Regions from separate parts of the Cytobacillus sp. FSL R7-0680 genome, predicted to be linked through region 2. Evidence: predicted binding sites of a transcription regulator. Region 2 holds the regulator's gene; each other region holds the start of a gene.
What was found. Region 2 encodes CtsR, which represses protease genes until heat stress. Its sites were predicted from a motif close to ATGGTCAATAAAGGTCAAACA; they were not measured.
Positions count from the first base shown of each region.

Region 1: a site for CtsR is predicted at 1,135-1,155, ahead of clpB (ATP-dependent chaperone ClpB). Genes of this name have one in related genera too.
Region 3: a site for CtsR is predicted at 2,741-2,761, ahead of MKY26_RS03275 (ATP-dependent Clp protease ATP-binding subunit). Genes of this name have one in related genera too.

Region 1 is NZ_JBBPAO010000001.1:472,066-478,050, forward strand. It holds gene argF (ornithine carbamoyltransferase) at 1-590, shown strand, start outside; gene MKY26_RS02365 (YjzC family protein) at 879-1,058, shown strand; gene clpB (ATP-dependent chaperone ClpB) at 1,168-3,762, shown strand; gene MKY26_RS02375 (YjzD family protein) at 3,849-4,040, opposite strand; gene MKY26_RS02380 (hydrolase) at 4,263-4,997, shown strand; gene MKY26_RS02385 (hypothetical protein) at 5,144-5,905, shown strand.
Region 2 is NZ_JBBPAO010000001.1:3,590,386-3,596,370, reverse strand. It holds gene clpC (ATP-dependent protease ATP-binding subunit ClpC) at 1-1,886, opposite strand, end outside; gene MKY26_RS17900 (protein arginine kinase) at 1,893-2,972, opposite strand; gene MKY26_RS17895 (UvrB/UvrC motif-containing protein) at 2,975-3,523, opposite strand; gene MKY26_RS17890 (CtsR family transcriptional regulator) at 3,551-4,012, opposite strand; rRNA gene rrf (5S ribosomal RNA) at 4,262-4,378, opposite strand; rRNA gene MKY26_RS17880 (23S ribosomal RNA) at 4,454-5,985, opposite strand, start outside.
Region 3 is NZ_JBBPAO010000001.1:629,582-635,566, forward strand. It holds gene MKY26_RS03270 (M3 family oligoendopeptidase) at 1-486, shown strand, start outside; gene MKY26_RS03275 (ATP-dependent Clp protease ATP-binding subunit) at 547-2,688, opposite strand; gene MKY26_RS03280 (YkvI family membrane protein) at 2,874-3,917, shown strand; gene MKY26_RS03285 (hypothetical protein) at 3,935-4,591, opposite strand; gene MKY26_RS03290 (CPBP family intramembrane glutamic endopeptidase) at 4,741-5,352, opposite strand; gene MKY26_RS03295 (YkvS family protein) at 5,695-5,877, opposite strand.

The DNA.
Region 1 (5,985 bases), 3.1 Mb from region 2:
TAGAAGAACTTGCAACACATGCTACTATTCCAGTGATTAATGGGTTAACGGACCAATATCATCCTTGTCAAGCACTAGCAGACTTGTTAACGATTAAAGAAGTAAAAGGACAATTAGCAGGTATCAGTTGTGTTTATGTAGGAGATGGCAATAATGTAGCTCACTCATTAATGATTGCAGCAGCAAAAGTTGGCATGCATATGACGATTGCATGTCCGAAAGGCTACGAACCAGATGAAAAAGTGGTTGCTTTAGCACAAGGATTTGCTGAAGTGACAGGTAGTAAAATTCTCGTCGAAAACGATGTGAAAAAGGCGGTTGATGGCGCTGATGTCATCTATACGGACGTCTGGACGAGTATGGGTCAAGAAGAAGAAAATGAAATGCGTTTACAAGTCTTTCATGATTATCAAGTGAACGAGTCACTAGTAGCCTGTGCAAAAGAAGATTATTTATTCCTTCACTGTTTGCCCGCACACCGTGGGGAAGAAGTCTCGGCGTCTGTTATTGACGGTGATCACTCCGCTGTTTTCCAACAAGCAGGCAATCGCCTTCACGCACAAAAAGCCTTATTAACTGAATTACTATAAGTTTCCTGAAGCATGAATTATTCTGTTCCTAGAATGGTTCGTGCTTTTTATCATTAGAAGAGAATTTAGGCAGTTTGAGGTGAGCAAAAAGGTATAGCTCTTCCATTGAGGAAAAATGGGCAAAGATAGCTGCGGAGTAAGAGTGATTTAAAAAGTACACCCAACAATAAAAGAGCCAAAGCCAGGCTTGCAATCTGATTTGAGTAAAACACAATACCTACAATTTCCTTTATGATTCCTCCTTCTCGCGGAAATAATAAAAGTGTAAGTTTGAAGGAGGTGCTCATTTTGGGACAAAATCGACAATTTAGAGCAGGGCAGAAAGCGCCGAATAATGGTAAATATATTGAAATTGGAGAAACTGGCAGTAATGTGAATAACCCACAAGTGGTAAGTCTTCGTGCGGGTGATCGATTTCCTGAAAACTCAAACCATAATCGATTATGGACTTATCAAAGAAAACCATAATAATGAAACCGATCAGATGCCATCCCAAAATGTGGATGGCTTTACATATGGTAGGAAATAATTTTATAATAAAACAAAGGTCAAAAAAGGTCAGGAGTGTGACTTGCGATTGGATATTAATCAAATGACAACCTCTTTGCAAGAAGGTTTAATGACTGCCAAAAGGATGGCGACAAATAAAGGTCACCAAGAGGTGGATACGGTGCACTTATTCCTTTCCTTCTTGCAGGAGGATCATCTTTTTACAAATATTTTAAGACGAAGTGATTTTACAATTGAAAATGTGAAACAATCATTGCAACATTTATTAGAAAGAAAACCCAGGGTTAGTGGAAGTGGTGCGGATTTAAATTCTTTTTATCTTACTAATGATTTAAGAAAAACCTTGTCAAAAGCAGAAGAATTAAGATTGCAATGGCAGGACAATTATATATCCATTGAACATGTTTTATGGGCAGTTATTGTGGCAAAGACGAATGTTACAGACCTCTTTTTAATGAAAAAGGAGGATATCAAACAAGCAATTGAAGAGATCAGGGGGAATCAAAAGGTGACATCACAAAACCCAGAAGGTACTTATGAAGTACTTCATAAATATGGTAGAGATTTAGTGGAAGAAGTGAAAACAGGGAAATTAGATCCTGTCATTGGCAGAGATCAAGAAATACGTAATGTAATTCGCATACTTTCAAGGAAAACGAAAAATAATCCTGTCCTCATCGGGGAGCCAGGTGTTGGTAAAACAGCAATTGTTGAGGGATTAGCACAGAGAATTGTTAGAAAAGATGTACCAGAGGGACTGAAAGATAAGACGATTTTCTCATTAGATATGAGTGCGTTAATTGCTGGTGCTAAATTTAGAGGTGAATTTGAGGAACGCTTAAAAGCAGTGTTAGCAGAGATTAAAAAGAGTGATGGTCGTATTCTTCTGTTTATAGATGAGATACATACAATCGTTGGAGCTGGTAAAACAGAAGGTGCGATGGACGCTGGTAATATGTTGAAGCCGATGCTTGCCCGAGGTGAGCTACATTGTATTGGCGCAACAACATTGGATGAACATAGAAAGTATATTGAAAAAGATCCGGCATTAGAGAGAAGGTTTCAACAAGTATTAATAAAAGAACCTGATGTAGAAGACTCTATCTCTATTTTAAGAGGTTTAAAAGAGAGATTTGAAATTCATCATGGGGTTAATATTCATGACAGGGCTATTGTTGCAGCAGCTACTTTATCTGATCGTTATATTACAGATCGTTTTTTACCAGATAAAGCGATTGATTTAATTGATGAGGCATGTGCAATGATCCGGACAGAGATTGACTCTATGCCTACGGAGCTTGACGAAGTAACAAGAAAGGTAATGCTGCTTGAAATTGAAGAGGCCGCTCTGCTAAAAGAGTCTGATGAAATCAGTCAAGGTAGGTTAGAGAAACTAAGAGAAGAACTTACTAACTTTAAGGAACAAGCGAAAGAAATGAGAGCGAAATGGTTAACAGAAAAGGCTGCGATACAATCGATACAATCAAAACGAGAGCAGTTAGAAATTTTGAAAAGAGAGCTAGAGGAAGCTGAGAATAAGTATGACCTTAATAAGGCAGCAGAGTTAAGACATGGGAAAATCCCTGCATGTGAAAAAGAGTTACAACAATTAGAAGAAGAGGCAAATAATAAAGAAAATGATAACCGTTTATTACGTGAAGAGGTAACCGAAGAAGAAATTTCTGATATTGTATCGAGATGGACTGGTATACCTGTCTCTAAATTAGTTGAAAGTGAACGGGAGAAGTTATTGCGATTAGAGTCGATTCTACAAAAAAGGGTCATCGGTCAAAATGATGCCGTCACACTTGTCTCAGATGCGGTCTTAAGAGCAAGAGCAGGCATAAAAGACCCGAAACGGCCGATTGGTTCTTTTATTTTCTTAGGTCCTACAGGAGTTGGAAAAACAGAGTTGGCAAAGGCTTTAGCGGAATCTTTATTTGATAGTGAGGAACATATCATTAGAATTGATATGTCAGAGTATATGGAAAAACATGCGGTATCAAGACTAGTTGGTGCACCACCAGGGTATGTTGGGTATGAAGAAGGTGGACAATTAACAGAAGCGGTTCGCAGGAATCCGTATGCCGTCCTATTACTAGACGAAATAGAGAAAGCACATCCTGAAGTGTTCAATATTCTTTTACAAATGTTGGATGACGGAAGGGTTACTGATTCTCAAGGTCGAACAATTGATTTTAAGAATACCGTCATCATAATGACATCAAATATAGGATCTCATATTTTGCTTGAACGCGATGAAGCGAAAGAGAAGGGTAATATAATAGAAGAAACTCGGAATAAAGTATTAGAAATGTTACGATCGCATTTCCGGCCAGAGTTTTTAAATAGAGTAGATGAGGTTATTTTATTTCATCCTTTAGGTAAAGAAGAGATGAAAGGAATTGTTGAAAAACTAATCCATGAACTACAACAAAGGTTAACCCATCAACAAATTAACTTAACGATAGATGATAAGGCAAAGGCTTTTATTGCAGAAACGGCTTTTGATCCCATATACGGTGCAAGACCATTGAAGCGTTACATGCAAAGAGAAATTGAAACAGTATTAGCAAAAGAAATGATTGCGGGAAATATCCAAGCGAAATCACATGTAGCTATCACTAGTGACAGTACAAAACTCATCATAAAACAATCATGAACCAGTAGAAAATAGCATAAACTGGATATATTAACGAAAGTAAAAAAACAAAAGTCATCCATATTGGATGACTTTTGTTGCCATTCTTAATGTAGTCCTTCCTTCTCTTCTGGTGCTGCAGGAATGACAGCAGCAAGAATGTAAAGAAGAATACTTACTACAACCGAAAGGACGGTTGCTGTTTGTAAATCATAACTTACACCATTCATGTTGCTTACTACATAAGTAACCATATTCATAAGTAAGAATGTCCAAATGAACGTCCAAATGTATTGCATTTTTACTCACCTCATACGTATGTCAGTCTATTTAATAGTATCATACAATGGTTGGATTATAAACGTGATTCACTGATTTTTTTTTATAGGATTATGTCTAAAATGTGAATAACAGTTGGAATCAAGCGTTTGAACTAATTCATTAAAAGCTAGGCAAATATCCTATTCAAATTACCTGTACAATCATACATTAGTATGAACAACAGTAAAGGGGTTAATAAAATGGATAGCCGAAACTTTCAACTGCATACAGAATGGAATATGATTCATTACCCAGAAAAGCCAAGTGGTTTCGGTATTCTTATCATTGGGGATGAACGCCATTTTGTTGATGAGAAACAAAGCTTCTGGACACAAAATGAAGGGAAATCATCTCTCATATCAGCATTAAGAAGAGATGGTTATACTATCTTTTATTCGAATCTATATGGGCGAAATTGGGGAAGTCGTAAAGCCATTGAAATGGCAAAAAGATTGTATGCCCATACGATTAGACATGAAATTATTAATGAAAGAATCCATATTATTGCTGAAGGTATGGGCGCACTTGTCGCTGGTGCATTAATGAATGAAATGAATGAGAATATACGGTCGATTACGTTTATCAATCCCATCTTTTCATTAAAAACACATTTGGAACAAGAAAAAGAACATAAATTTTTCTATAAAAAATTAAAGAAAGAAGTTGAGGCTGCACTTGTGAGTAATATTAAAGAGATAGATGAATCCATCGCAATAAATGAAGAACAATTCCTTCAAGTAGACCTCCCAGTAAAAATCATTCATATCCTCTCAAGTAGTCGTGCATATAAACAATCTCATCATTTAAAAGACTTATCAGTGAAATGGTCAGAAAACAATCAACAAGTCTCAATCAATTATTTATTACCAGAGAAAAGGCATAGTTTAAGCTACCATATTATTCGATTTCTCAACGAAAATGAGACGATATTATAAGTCTGAGGAAAAAATCCCTCAGACAATTTTTTTGTTATGTAAAACTTGCTAGTTTGTTATAAGTCATATTTGAGTGAGAGATTTCGATGATATATAAAGATAATTCCGCATAGTATACAATAAAACAGACGACTGGAGGCTGGGGTATGAAGCAAGCAGTTGTAATTGATGGTTATAGTTTTGTAGGTTTTGCTACGTGTAAAGGGCTGTTAGAAGAAGGGACAGAGGTTTTACTGCTCAATTCATTGAAGGCAGATGATGCTTTAGAAAAACAATTATCCGTTGGGAGAAATGCGAACTTAACTGAAGTGGATATAGATAGTTTAAACACTTTGCTCGAAGATGAGGCCACTGTTTTTATTGATGGTTACAGTTTATATATTAAAGATATAAATATGGAGAGGTTTTTAGTTCCTATCTTAGATAAAATTTCTTTTGAAAAGCGAAAATGTGTGATTACTTTGCCCATTCAATGGTTGTATACAGGTCATTCAAAAAAATGGGTGCAAAAGACCTTTTCTCATGCTCATATCTATTACTTACCAACAGTATATGGACCGTTTCAACCGGAAGAAATGCTTTTTCAACAAAAGCTAATGCATAATAACCACAATAAAAGTGTCAGTGAAAAGGAATGGCGAGCTGATGCTGTTTATATTGACGAAGCCATCACCTGTTTATTGCATGATTTTTTATCAAACAATAAGAGTGGAGAAAAAATAATTAGCAGTGGAATTGAAAACCATTGGCAGCAATGTGTAGATTATTTACAAATTAATCTTGGAAGTCATACTGTAAAAGAAGATAACAGTTTAAGAGACGAACCTCAAACAATTCATATTGATAACCATCTATCGGTGGAAAAAGCGCTTAGTCAACAGAAAAGACATGTGGATATTCTCCCATAAATATAAAAGTACTTTCATCGGAAAAACCTTTTCAATCACTAGGATAAAAGGTTAGAATGATGTTAGTTGGTCTTTTCGAA
Region 2 (5,985 bases):
ATGTTAAATACATCCGGATGGGCTTTCTCAATTTCATCTAATAAAACAACTGAATACGGTTTTCTACGTACTTTCTCAGTTAATTGGCCTCCTTCTTCAAATCCAACATAACCTGGAGGTGAACCAACTAATCTAGATGTGGAGTGTTTCTCCATATACTCAGACATATCGATGCGAATCATCGCTTCCTCATCACCGAACATCGCTTCAGCTAAGGCACGAGCAAGTTCTGTCTTACCCACACCTGTTGGACCTAGGAAAACGAAAGAACCAATTGGTCTCTTCGGATCTTTAAGACCGGCTCTTGCCCGTCTAACTGCTTTAGAGATCGCCTTTACTGCTTCCTCTTGGCCAATTACGCGCGAATGTAAGATTTCTTCTAAATTCAATAGTTTTTCGGTCTCAGTTTGTGCCAATTTAGTAACTGGAATTCCTGTCCAGTTAGAGACGACATTGGCAATATCCTCTACCGTCACTTCACTATTTTCTTTCCCTTGCTTTTCTTTCCATGTTTTCTTAGTTTCTTCTAACTTTTCTCTTAATCTTTGTTCATTGTCTCTTAAAGATGCTGCTTTCTCAAACTCTTGACTTTGAACAGCTGCATCCTTTTCTTTTCTTACATCTTCTAATTTAACTTCTAACTCCTTGAGATTCGGAGGCGTTGTATAAGAACGTAGGCGAACTTTTGAGCCTGCTTCATCAATTAAATCAATCGCTTTATCTGGTAAGAAACGATCAGAGATATAACGATCTGATAATTTAACTGCCGCATCGATGGCTTGATCCGTAATTGTCACACGGTGATGGGCTTCATAACGGTCACGTAGTCCTTTTAAAATTTGTACGGACTCATCTGCAGTCGGCTCATCAACCGTAATTGGTTGGAACCTACGCTCAAGCGCTGCATCCTTCTCAATATATTTGCGATACTCATCTAGCGTCGTCGCTCCAATACACTGTAGCTCTCCACGCGCAAGTGATGGCTTTAGAATATTTGATGCATCAATCGCACCTTCTGCTCCACCAGCACCAATTAATGTATGCAATTCATCGATGAACAAAATAATGTTGCCCGCCTGACGAATTTCGTCCATCACTTTCTTCAAGCGATCCTCAAATTCACCACGGTATTTAGTACCTGCAACTACCGTACCCATATCTAAAGTCATTACACGTTTATCACGTAGCGTCTCCGGCACTTCATTATTTATGATCTGTTGAGCTAGGCCTTCTGCTATCGCAGTCTTACCCACACCAGGTTCTCCAATTAATACGGGGTTATTTTTTGTTCTTCTGCTTAATACTTCAATTACACGTTGAATCTCTTTACTACGTCCAATAACTGGATCTAAGCTTCCTTCACGTGCAATGGCAGTTAAATCTCTCGCTAAACCATCTAGTGTTGGTGTATTTGCATTGGCTGAAGAGCTGCCTTGATGCCCGTTAGACTCGCTACTACCAAGTAATTGTAGTACTTGCTGTCTTGCCTTATTTAAACTTACGCCAAGGTTATTAAGTACTCTTGCAGCTACACCCTCACCTTCTCTAATTAAACCAAGTAAAATGTGCTCAGTTCCCACATAGGAATGGCCCAATTTTCTTGCTTCATCCATTGATAATTCAATTACTTTTTTTGCTCTTGGTGTATAATGCGGTGTTTGGGAGGCCTCTTGCCCTCTACCTATTAGATTTTCAACTTCCGTTTGAATTTTTTCTGAACCTAGACCTAAGGCATAAAGTGCTTTAGCGGCAATTCCTTCACCTTCACTTACTAACCCTAGAAGTATATGCTCAGTCCCAATATTGTTATGTCCTAAGCGAATGGCTTCTTCCTGTGCTAATGCTAATACTTTTTGTGCTCTCTCAGTAAAACGTCCAAACATCATCTATCATCATCCTCCCAACTCTTGATCTTCCATTTTTAATCTTTCTCGAATAAGAGAAGCTCTACGAATATCCCGTTCAAACGGTCGTAATGGGCCTCCAGCATATTGCTGTAAAAATCCTGGTTGTGTTAAAACCATTAATTCATTTAATATATTTTTTGATATGCCTTGTATATAGTCCATGTCTATTCCAAGGCGAACATCCGATAAACATCTAGCCGCTTCTTTTGATTCAATGATTCGGCTATTAGATAAAATACCATAGGATCTGAAGACTCTATCTTCTAATTGTATGTTAGAGGTTTTCGCTAATGCTTCTCTTGCTGACCTTTCCTGCGAAATTAATTGCTCCACAACACTTTTTAAATCCTCAGCAATATCTTCTTCTGATTTCCCTAATGTGATTTGGTTAGAAACTTGAAAGATATTACCTAATGCTTCGCTACCTTCTCCATAAATTCCTCTAACAACTAATCCAAGTTGGTTAATTGCTGGAATGATTCTATTCATTTGATGAGTTAATACTAATCCTGGTAAATGCATCATGACAGATGCTCTGAGACCTGTACCGACATTCGTTGGGCAACTAGTTAAATACCCTACCTGTTCATCATATGCATAATCAATCTCAGTTTCTAACCAATCATCAATTTGGTTTGCAACTTCTAATGCTTCTGATAATTGGAAGCCTGGAAATAAACACTGTATACGTATATGATCTTCTTCATTCAACATAATGCTAACCTCTTCATTTTCAGTAAGTAGGCAGGCACCATGACTAGCGTTTTCTGCTAAATGAGGACTAATCAAATGTTTTTCCATCAGCACCCTTTTTTGCAATGGTTGTAAATCATCCATTTGCAATAACGAAAAGTCACCATAAGTATCAAAAGTCGATTTTTCCATTCTTGCTTTAATGATCTCTATCACACGTTTAGCTTCATCATGGGAAAAGATTGTTGGAAAATTAACCTGTTTAATATTGCGAGCTAAACGAATTCTAGAACTAAGTACGATATCAGAATCAGGACCTTCTGCACTCATCCAAGAGCTGACAGCCTGATTGATAAACCTTTCTAAAGACAAGTTCATTCCCCTCCCTCTAGATGGTTTTTCATTTCTTTTTCCAATTGACGTATTGCATCTCTTGTCTCTGCTGCTTTCTCAAATTCCTCTTTAGTTATAAGTTCTTTCAAGTTTATTTTTAAATCCTCAATTTGCTTTTTCAAATGGATATCTCCACCCATTCTTGTAGGGATTTTTCCATTATGATTCCAATTACCACTATGAAGCCTTTTAATAATTGGCTTTAACTGTGCTCGGAAAGATTCATAACAGTGGGCACATCCGAATTTCCCGACTTTAACAAATTGAGGAAAGGTCATCGAGCATTGCTCACACTGTACTACCTGCGCTTGTTTATTTAACTGAGCTTGGTTATTTGCATAACTTGTATCTATATTAAATAATCCGCTCAATAGATTATTAATAGAAAATCCAGATCCATTATTTAACATAAACATATCCCCATGTTCTTGGGCACATTTTTCACATAAATGGAACTCAGCCTTTTCGCCATTCATAATTTTTGTAAAATGTAGAGTCGCAGGTCTCTGATTACATTCTTGGCATATCATCTGTTTCACCCCTCCATACTTTACAGCCTACTTATATTTCAATGTATTTAGCATCGCAACAAGCATCCTTGCTCTTAACTCATCCCTATAGGGTAACTCTAAGTAAAGAACTGAACGGTCAATGACACTTAACATAATCTTCGCTTCTCGAGTAGTAATAATCTCTTCTTCAACTAATCTGTTTATAATATTTTCAGCACTATTTTGTGAAATACGATCACGTACAATCCTAATCAATTGATTAATTAAATCAACATAATCATAAGCTTGCACTTTGGTGATTCTTATATAACCACCACCGCCACGTTTACTTTCGACAGCATAGCCTTTTTCAACTGTAAACCGAGTATTTATGACGTAATTTATTTGAGATGGGACACATTGAAATTTATCAGCGATCTCGCTCCGCTTAATTTCAACAATTTCCCTTTCGCTAAGTTCCAAGACTTCTTTAAGATATTTTTCAATAATATCTGATATATTTTTCACCCGGCCTCCCCCTATCTGACTTTGACTATATTTGACATAAATTATACATGATTTGTGTGAAATGTTGCAACGAAGTAGTATTATTAATTTTCCCCTTTTTTTCTAAATCTCAAACGTATGAAATATAGGTTCATTCATTAAATTTATATTATGTTTAGATTGTGTAGATGTTATTTGTCCATTTAAATAAACGAATTCATTATAGCACGACAAAAAAGAGCACATACAAGTGATGTGCTCTTTTATCTTGCCCGGCAACGTCCTACTCTCACAAGGGGACAGCCCCTAACTACCATCGGCGCTGAGAAGCTTAACTTCCGTGTTCGGTATGGGAACGGGTGTGACCTTCTCGCTATCGCCACCGGACTATGAAATTGTAAGGGAATCGTTCCCTCAAAACTAGGTAATGTTGAAGAAGATATTTATTGAGTAATCGCCTGTTTGGTTAAGTCCTCGATCGATTAGTATTAGTCAGCTACATGTGTCGCCACACTTCCACCTCTAACCTATCAACCTGATCATCTTTCAGGGATCTTACTAGCTTGCGCTATGGGAAATCTCATCTCGAGGGGGGCTTCATGCTTAGATGCTTTCAGCACTTATCCCTTCCGCACATAGCTACCCAGCGATGCCTTTGGCAAGACAACTGGTACACCAGCGGTGCGTCCATCCCGGTCCTCTCGTACTAAGGACAGCTCCTCTCAAATTTCCTGCGCCCACGACGGATAGGGACCGAACTGTCTCACGACGTTCTGAACCCAGCTCGCGTACCGCTTTAATGGGCGAACAGCCCAACCCTTGGGACCGACTACAGCCCCAGGATGCGATGAGCCGACATCGAGGTGCCAAACCTCCCCGTCGATGTGGACTCTTGGGGGAGATAAGCCTGTTATCCCCGGGGTAGCTTTTATCCGTTGAGCGATGGCCCTTCCATGCGGAACCACCGGATCACTAAGCCCGACTTTCGTCCCTGCTCGACTTGTAGGTCTCGCAGTCAAGCTCCCTTGTGCCTTTACACTCTACGAATGATTTCCAACCATTCTGAGGGAACCTTTGGGCGCCTCCGTTACTCTTTAGGAGGCGACCGCCCCAGTCAAACTGCCCACCTGACACTGTCTCCCATCCCGATAAGGGATGTGGGTTAGAATTTCAATACAGCCAGGGTAGTATCCCACCGACGCCTCCACCGAAGCTAGCGCTCCGGCTTCTAAGGCTCCTACCTATCCTGTACAAGCTGTACCAAAATTCAATATCAGGCTACAGTAAAGCTCCACGGGGTCTTTCCGTCCTGTCGCGGGTAACCTGCATCTTCACAGGTACTATAATTTCACCGAGTCTCTCGTTGAGACAGTGCCCAGATCGTTACGCCTTTCGTGCGGGTCGGAACTTACCCGACAAGGAATTTCGCTACCTTAGGACCGTTATAGTTACGGCCGCCGTTTACTGGGGCTTCGATTCAAAGCTTCGCGTGAGCTAACCTCTCCTCTTAACCTTCCAGCACCGGGCAGGCGTCAGCCCCTATACTTCGCCTTGCGGCTTCGCAGAGACCTGTGTTTTTGCTAAACAGTCGCCTGGGCCTATTCACTGCGGCTCATCAAGGCTTTAACACCCTAATGAGCACCCCTTCTCCCGAAGTTACGGGGTCATTTTGCCGAGTTCCTTAACGAGAGTTCTCTCGCTCACCTTAGGATTCTCTCCTCGCCTACCTGTGTCGGTTTGCGGTACGGGCACCTTATTCCTCGCTAGAGGCTTTTCTTGGCAGTGTGGAATCAAGAACTTCGGTACTAAATTTCCCTCGCTATCACAGCTCAAGGTATATGACCATGGGATTTGCCTCATGGTCCCTCTAACTGCTTAGACGCACATCCAATAGTGCGCTTACCCTATCCTCCTGCGTCCCCCCATCACTCAAACAGAATACGGTGGTACAGGAATATCAACCTGTTGTCCATCGCCTACGCTTTTCAGCCTCG
Region 3 (5,985 bases), 3.0 Mb from region 2:
GAAGATGGAGACAAATATCGCTTTGCCCATTTAAGCAGTGCCCTAATTTTCTTGCCTTATGGCGTAGCTGTTGATGAATTTCAGCATTGGGTTTATGAAAACTATCAAGCTACTCCAGCGGAAAGAAAAGCAGCATGGAGAAAGATTGAGAAAAAGTATATGCCTTATAAAGATTATGAAGACAACGAGTATCTAGAAAGAGGCGGTTATTGGCAAAGACAGGGCCATATTTATAGCTCGCCATTTTATTATATAGATTACACGTTAGCGCAAATTTGTGCCTTTCAATTTTGGCAAAAATCACAAGAGAACCATGAAGAAGCTTGGAATGATTATCTTCATTTATGTAAACTTGGCGGTAGCCAATCATTTATAGGATTAGTATCTGAAGCAAATCTGATTTCTCCTTTTGAAGATGGTTGTGTAGAATCCGTTGTTGGATCAATTGAGAAGTGGCTGAATCAAGTCGATGATAAAAAACTTTAAAGAATGATGTGGAAAAAAGGAGAGGCAACAAACCTCTCCTTTTTTGATGAAATTATCCTTTTATCGAATGACAATCATATCTTCTTTTAAAACTGCGGTTAATTCGCTTTGTTCTTCCTCATCAATAATTTTGTCAGCAATCTTATCTTCTAATTGTTCCTGAATGACCCTTCTGAGAGGGCGGGCACCGAATGCAGGGTGATAACCTAATTGTGCCAATTTTGCTTTTACCTCATCTGTCACACTTAGGTGTATATTAGATTGTGCTAAGATTAAATTCAATTCTTCTAATAGTAAATCAGTGATAATAAGAAGATGCTCTTTGGTTAATGATTTAAATTCAACAATATTGTCAACTCTGTTTAGAAATTCAGGTTTAAAGAATTGTCCTAATGAGTCGAGTATACTTGCTTCATTCCAAGCGTTGTTATCCGTTGCAAAGCCGACTTGGACTTCTTTTATTTGAACACCGGCGTTACTTGTCATAATAATAACGGTTTCGTTAAAGTGTACAGTCCTACCTTGACTATCTGTTAAGCGACCATCTTCAAGTATTTGTAGAAAAAGGTGCTGCACATCGGGATGTGCTTTTTCAATCTCATCTAATAGGATAATGCTATACGGATTTCTACGTACTTTCTCTGTTAATTGTCCTGCTTCTTCATGACCAACATATCCTGGAGGAGAACCAATAATTTTCGCTACACTATGTTTTTCCATATATTCACTCATATCAAGTCTTATCATAGATTCTTTTGTACCGAATAATTCTTCAGATAATGTTTTCGTTAATTCTGTTTTACCAACACCTGTTGGTCCGACAAATAAAAACGATCCGATAGGTCGATGTTTAGATTTAAGACCTGCACGACTTCTTCTAATAGCTTTTGCTACTTTTTCGACTGCTACTTCTTGGCCAATAACTTTACGGTTTAGATTTTCTTGTAAATGTTTCATCTTAGATTGTTCATCTGTCATTAATTTTCCGATTGGTATACCGGTTTTATCTTCAATGATTTTTTGGATATGTTCGACTTCTACTTTCGCTCTTTCTCTTGTGTTTGAACCAAGAGCCTTCTCCAATTCTGTTTCTTTATCTCTTAATTGAGCTGCTTCTTCATACCTTTCTTCTTTAAGCAACTGTTCTTTTTGCTTTGCTATTTCTTTTAAACGCAATTCAATATCCTCATCAGATGAAACACCTAATGTTAGGTTTAATTTTGAGCCAGCTTCATCCATAAGGTCAATTGCTTTATCTGGTAAGAAGCGGTCTTGAATATATCTTGACGATAGTTCTACACAAGCTGTGATGGCTTCCTCTGTATAAATAACATCATGGAAGCTTTCATAATTGTCTTTTAATCCTTCGAGGATATGTCTTGCTTCCTCTAAACTTGGTTCTTTGACGTGAACTGGTTGGAATCGTCTTTCTAATGCTGCATCTTTTTCTATTTTTCTATATTCAGAAAGAGTAGTTGCCCCAATTAATTGCATCTCACCACGTGCTAGTGCAGGTTTTAAAATATTGCTAGCATCCATTGATCCTTCAGCTGAACCCGCACCAACTAATAAATGGATTTCATCAATAAAAAGGATTATGTTTTTTCGTGTTTGTACTTCATTTATTAGTTGTTTCATTCTTTCTTCAAATTGACCTCTAATACCTGTATTCGAAACAAGGGAGGCCACATCTAACAAGTAAACTTCTTTATTGAGTAATTTCTTTGGTACATCACTATTAGCTATTTTTAGTGCAAACCCCTCAGAGATAGCTGTTTTCCCCACACCGGGTTCACCGATTAATACTGGATTGTTTTTACTTCGTCTATTTAGTATTTCAATTACTCGTGCTATTTCTTTATCTCGACCAATCACGGGATCAATGAGACCCGCTCTAGCCATTTGCGTTAAGTTTTTAGCGAATTGATCAATGAATCCACCACTACCACTTTGTTTTCTTTGAGATGGTTCATTCGGTTGTTGACTTTGATGATGAGCATTTTGCTCATTTGTCAATTGTTTAAAAAGATCATCGAATGGTATAAAACCTGAGAAACCATTCATCGTCGGACCAAAGGCAGGAAGAGATTGTTTTTCATTCTCGTAACAGCTTTGACAAAGACGAATGGTTGTCTCCTTACCATTAATCGCATATCTCATATTGACATTCGCTTCATTTTGTTTGCATGCTTGACATTTCATTAAAGTTTCCTCCTTTTGACTTTGACTAACTTTGACCTTATGAATACAGTATACTTTGACCTTATTTGACTTTCAAGTATTTTGATTATCTTTTTTATTAAAATTAGAAAAAAGGTATTCCGTAAGAAAAAGCTCGTCTTTGTTTGTCCTTCTTTACATATATTGTGGAGAAGGAGGAGATCGACTTGACGAAAATTAATTGGGGAGCTTCCTTTCAAATCGCAGCAGTTTATGTAGGGACTGTTGTTGGCGCAGGGTTTGCAACTGGGAGGGAAATCGTCGAATTCTTTTCGAGATTTGGTTTTATTGGTTTAATTGGGATTTTAATGAGTGGATATATATTTGTGTTTTTAGGATCAAAACTAATGATCATTGCTGCAAAAATAAATGCAAGATCTTTTCAAGAGTTAAATACACATTTGTTTGGAAAGCATTTTGGTTTAATTATCAATGGATTAATGCTCATCATGTTATTAGGTGTCTGTGCTGTTATGCTTTCAGGTGCAGGTGCTGTGTTTGAAGAACAACTAGGGTTATCTAAATCAATTGGTGTGGTATTTACAATTGCTTTATCAATTATAACAATGCTTGTAGGTATAAAAGGATTATTTGCCGTAAACGTTGTTGTCGTTCCTATGATGATCAGTTTTAGTTTCATCTTATTGTTTTTCTCTATTCAACAGCCTTTCTTTTTAGAAAATATTTTATATATTCCTTTTGCTGAGGATGGTTGGAAATCAGTTGTATCTCCATTTACGTATGCCGCATTTAATTTAATGTTAGCGCAAGCTGTGTTAGTTCCAGTTGCTTCGGATATTAAAGATATACATACGATTAAATGGGGAGGATATTTTGGTGGGATTGCACTAACAATGATTTTAGTTTCTAGTCATTTGTCATTGGTGAATATTCCTAATTTAGAAAGTTATGAAATCCCTATGGCAGCTATTATGAAGTCACTTGCGTCTTCAATATATTGGATATTCGTATTTGTTATTTATGGTGAAATATTTACTTCAGTAATTGGAAACGTTTTTGGAGTGGAAAGGCAAATTCGGCAATATTTTAATATTCCTACGGTTGTAACAGTGATTGGGATTTTTACCATCTGCTATTTCGGTTCATTCATTGAATATGGAGAACTGCTTTCCTATTTATATCCTTTATTTGGTTATATTAGTTTAACATTTATCATCTTATTATGGATGAAAAAAGAGACTGACAGCTAGGACAGTCTCTTTTTTTATTAATTTGTATGAATCGTTTTTGCCATTTCTATAAAAGCATCTTTATAGTTAGTATCTTCATTCTTATTAAATAAAGTCAGCTTTACTTGGGCTGAATCATTGTGGATAATAAATGCCGTTACTGTATCGGTTTCAGATGAAGCTTCCATCATAACAGCATCTTTGAAAAAGTCATCTTGAGGAAGAGAAGGATGCTCTACTTCTTCGTTAACAGATTGAAGTTGGATCATTGTATTCTTCTCAAGTTGTTTCATGTCTACTTCTTCAGGAAGTACCTCAATTCGCATAAACACCTCAGATTGATCATTTAAATGAAGGATATCTTTATTTGGTTCCTCTGCAGTTAAGGTGAAATCAGGTAAAACATGTAAAGAAAACGCTTGATTGTCACTTTCTTTAAGAAAAGCAGTTTCTTCTTTTGTTTCACCGTCTATTTCATATGATAAATTTTCCTCCATCACGCGAATTTCATTTTCACTTTTTTGGCTATCTTCTTTGTTTTCATTTTGATTTTGATCTTCATCTTCATCTACTTCTTCATTTGGTGGATTACTATTATTATTTTCACCATTGCCATTGTCTGTTTCTGATGTTCCGCATGCTGCTAATAGAAAGATAGCTAAGGGAACAGTTAACAATTTTAAAAAGTTCTTCAAAACAAATTTCCTCCCTAAGTTACGTGATCAAAGCATTAGACGAGAAATGCTGCGTACTTGTTACAATTTTCCTCTAATAATTTTGGATGGAGCTAATAGCTAAGAAATAGTAAATATATGCTTACGACTATTTTACAAAATCTTTCTGGTTATACTAGAGGAAAGAATACAAAAAGGAGCAAGGAAAATATAATATGTGAAGTGATAAGTAAAACAATGCTTCTTTTCCAAAGGTAAATGGTTCCCCAATATAATCCTGCTATTAATGCTGCCAGTACCAGAGCCCATGAGCCTGAATAAAACTGTACAGAAGCAAAAAGAATAGAAGAGATGCCAACAGCAAGAAAACCATTGGTATAGTTCATTACCCTCTTTTGTACAAATCCACGCCAGAAAATTTCTTCACCTGGAGCGAAAAGAACTATTAATAACAAATACTGCCATATATTCTTAGCTCCATAATAACTATAGAGCTTTGCAACAGGTTCTGTGATCGAGAGGCCAATAAAACTTAATCCTGTATAACCTAACCAAAAAATGCCATATAGAAAAACCCCTGATAAAGTACCCCATAATAAGTTTTGGGTAAAGGTTTCTTGATGATCTAGTTCTATACTTATAATGGCAAAACTAATAAGAAATAACATGGTGGCACTAAAGATATACCAGAAGATTGATTTGTCCTCAAATGTGAAATACATTAGTACATGTGCAAGGACGATCCCGACAATTAAGCGAATGTCAGGTGAATTCTTACGCATTTCATATAACCCCTTTCATGCAAGCCAATCATTATTCTATCAAAAAAGCAGTAAAAAAAATATGATTATCTCATTTGAGGATTATATTTATGACGAATATATGTCAAAGAGAAAGAAAAGGTTGAGTATATAGGTAGAACTGGAGTAGAGAGATGGTATGGGTGATAACTATATATTCTGTCTGAAGGAACTAGATGTTAGCATCGCAACTTTCATTGATGTAGGAGTAGCAGAAACAAAAAAATCCAAACAAATCTGAATTCTTATGAAGGAATTCACTTTGTTCGGACTTTTCTTTTTAATGAAATGTCGATTATTTTATAGTTATTTCTCGGATTTATATTAATTTTCTTGGACAATTTTATAGTTTTTATGATTTACTACTGTCCTGTGTTCTAATTCTAAATCTCTGTAGTTTTCCATATAGCTCAAGTCAACGATGACGGAGTTCTCATTTACTTTTTCGACAATGCCTCTTAAGCCATCTCTAAATTCAATAATGTTTCCAACTTCAGCTTTTTTCACATAAATTGCCCCTTTTCTTTCCAAATTTTTTGTTAATAACCATTTTGCACTAAAACTGTTTATTCGTAAAGGAATTTACACTAATAATACGAAAAATACAAACCCTTT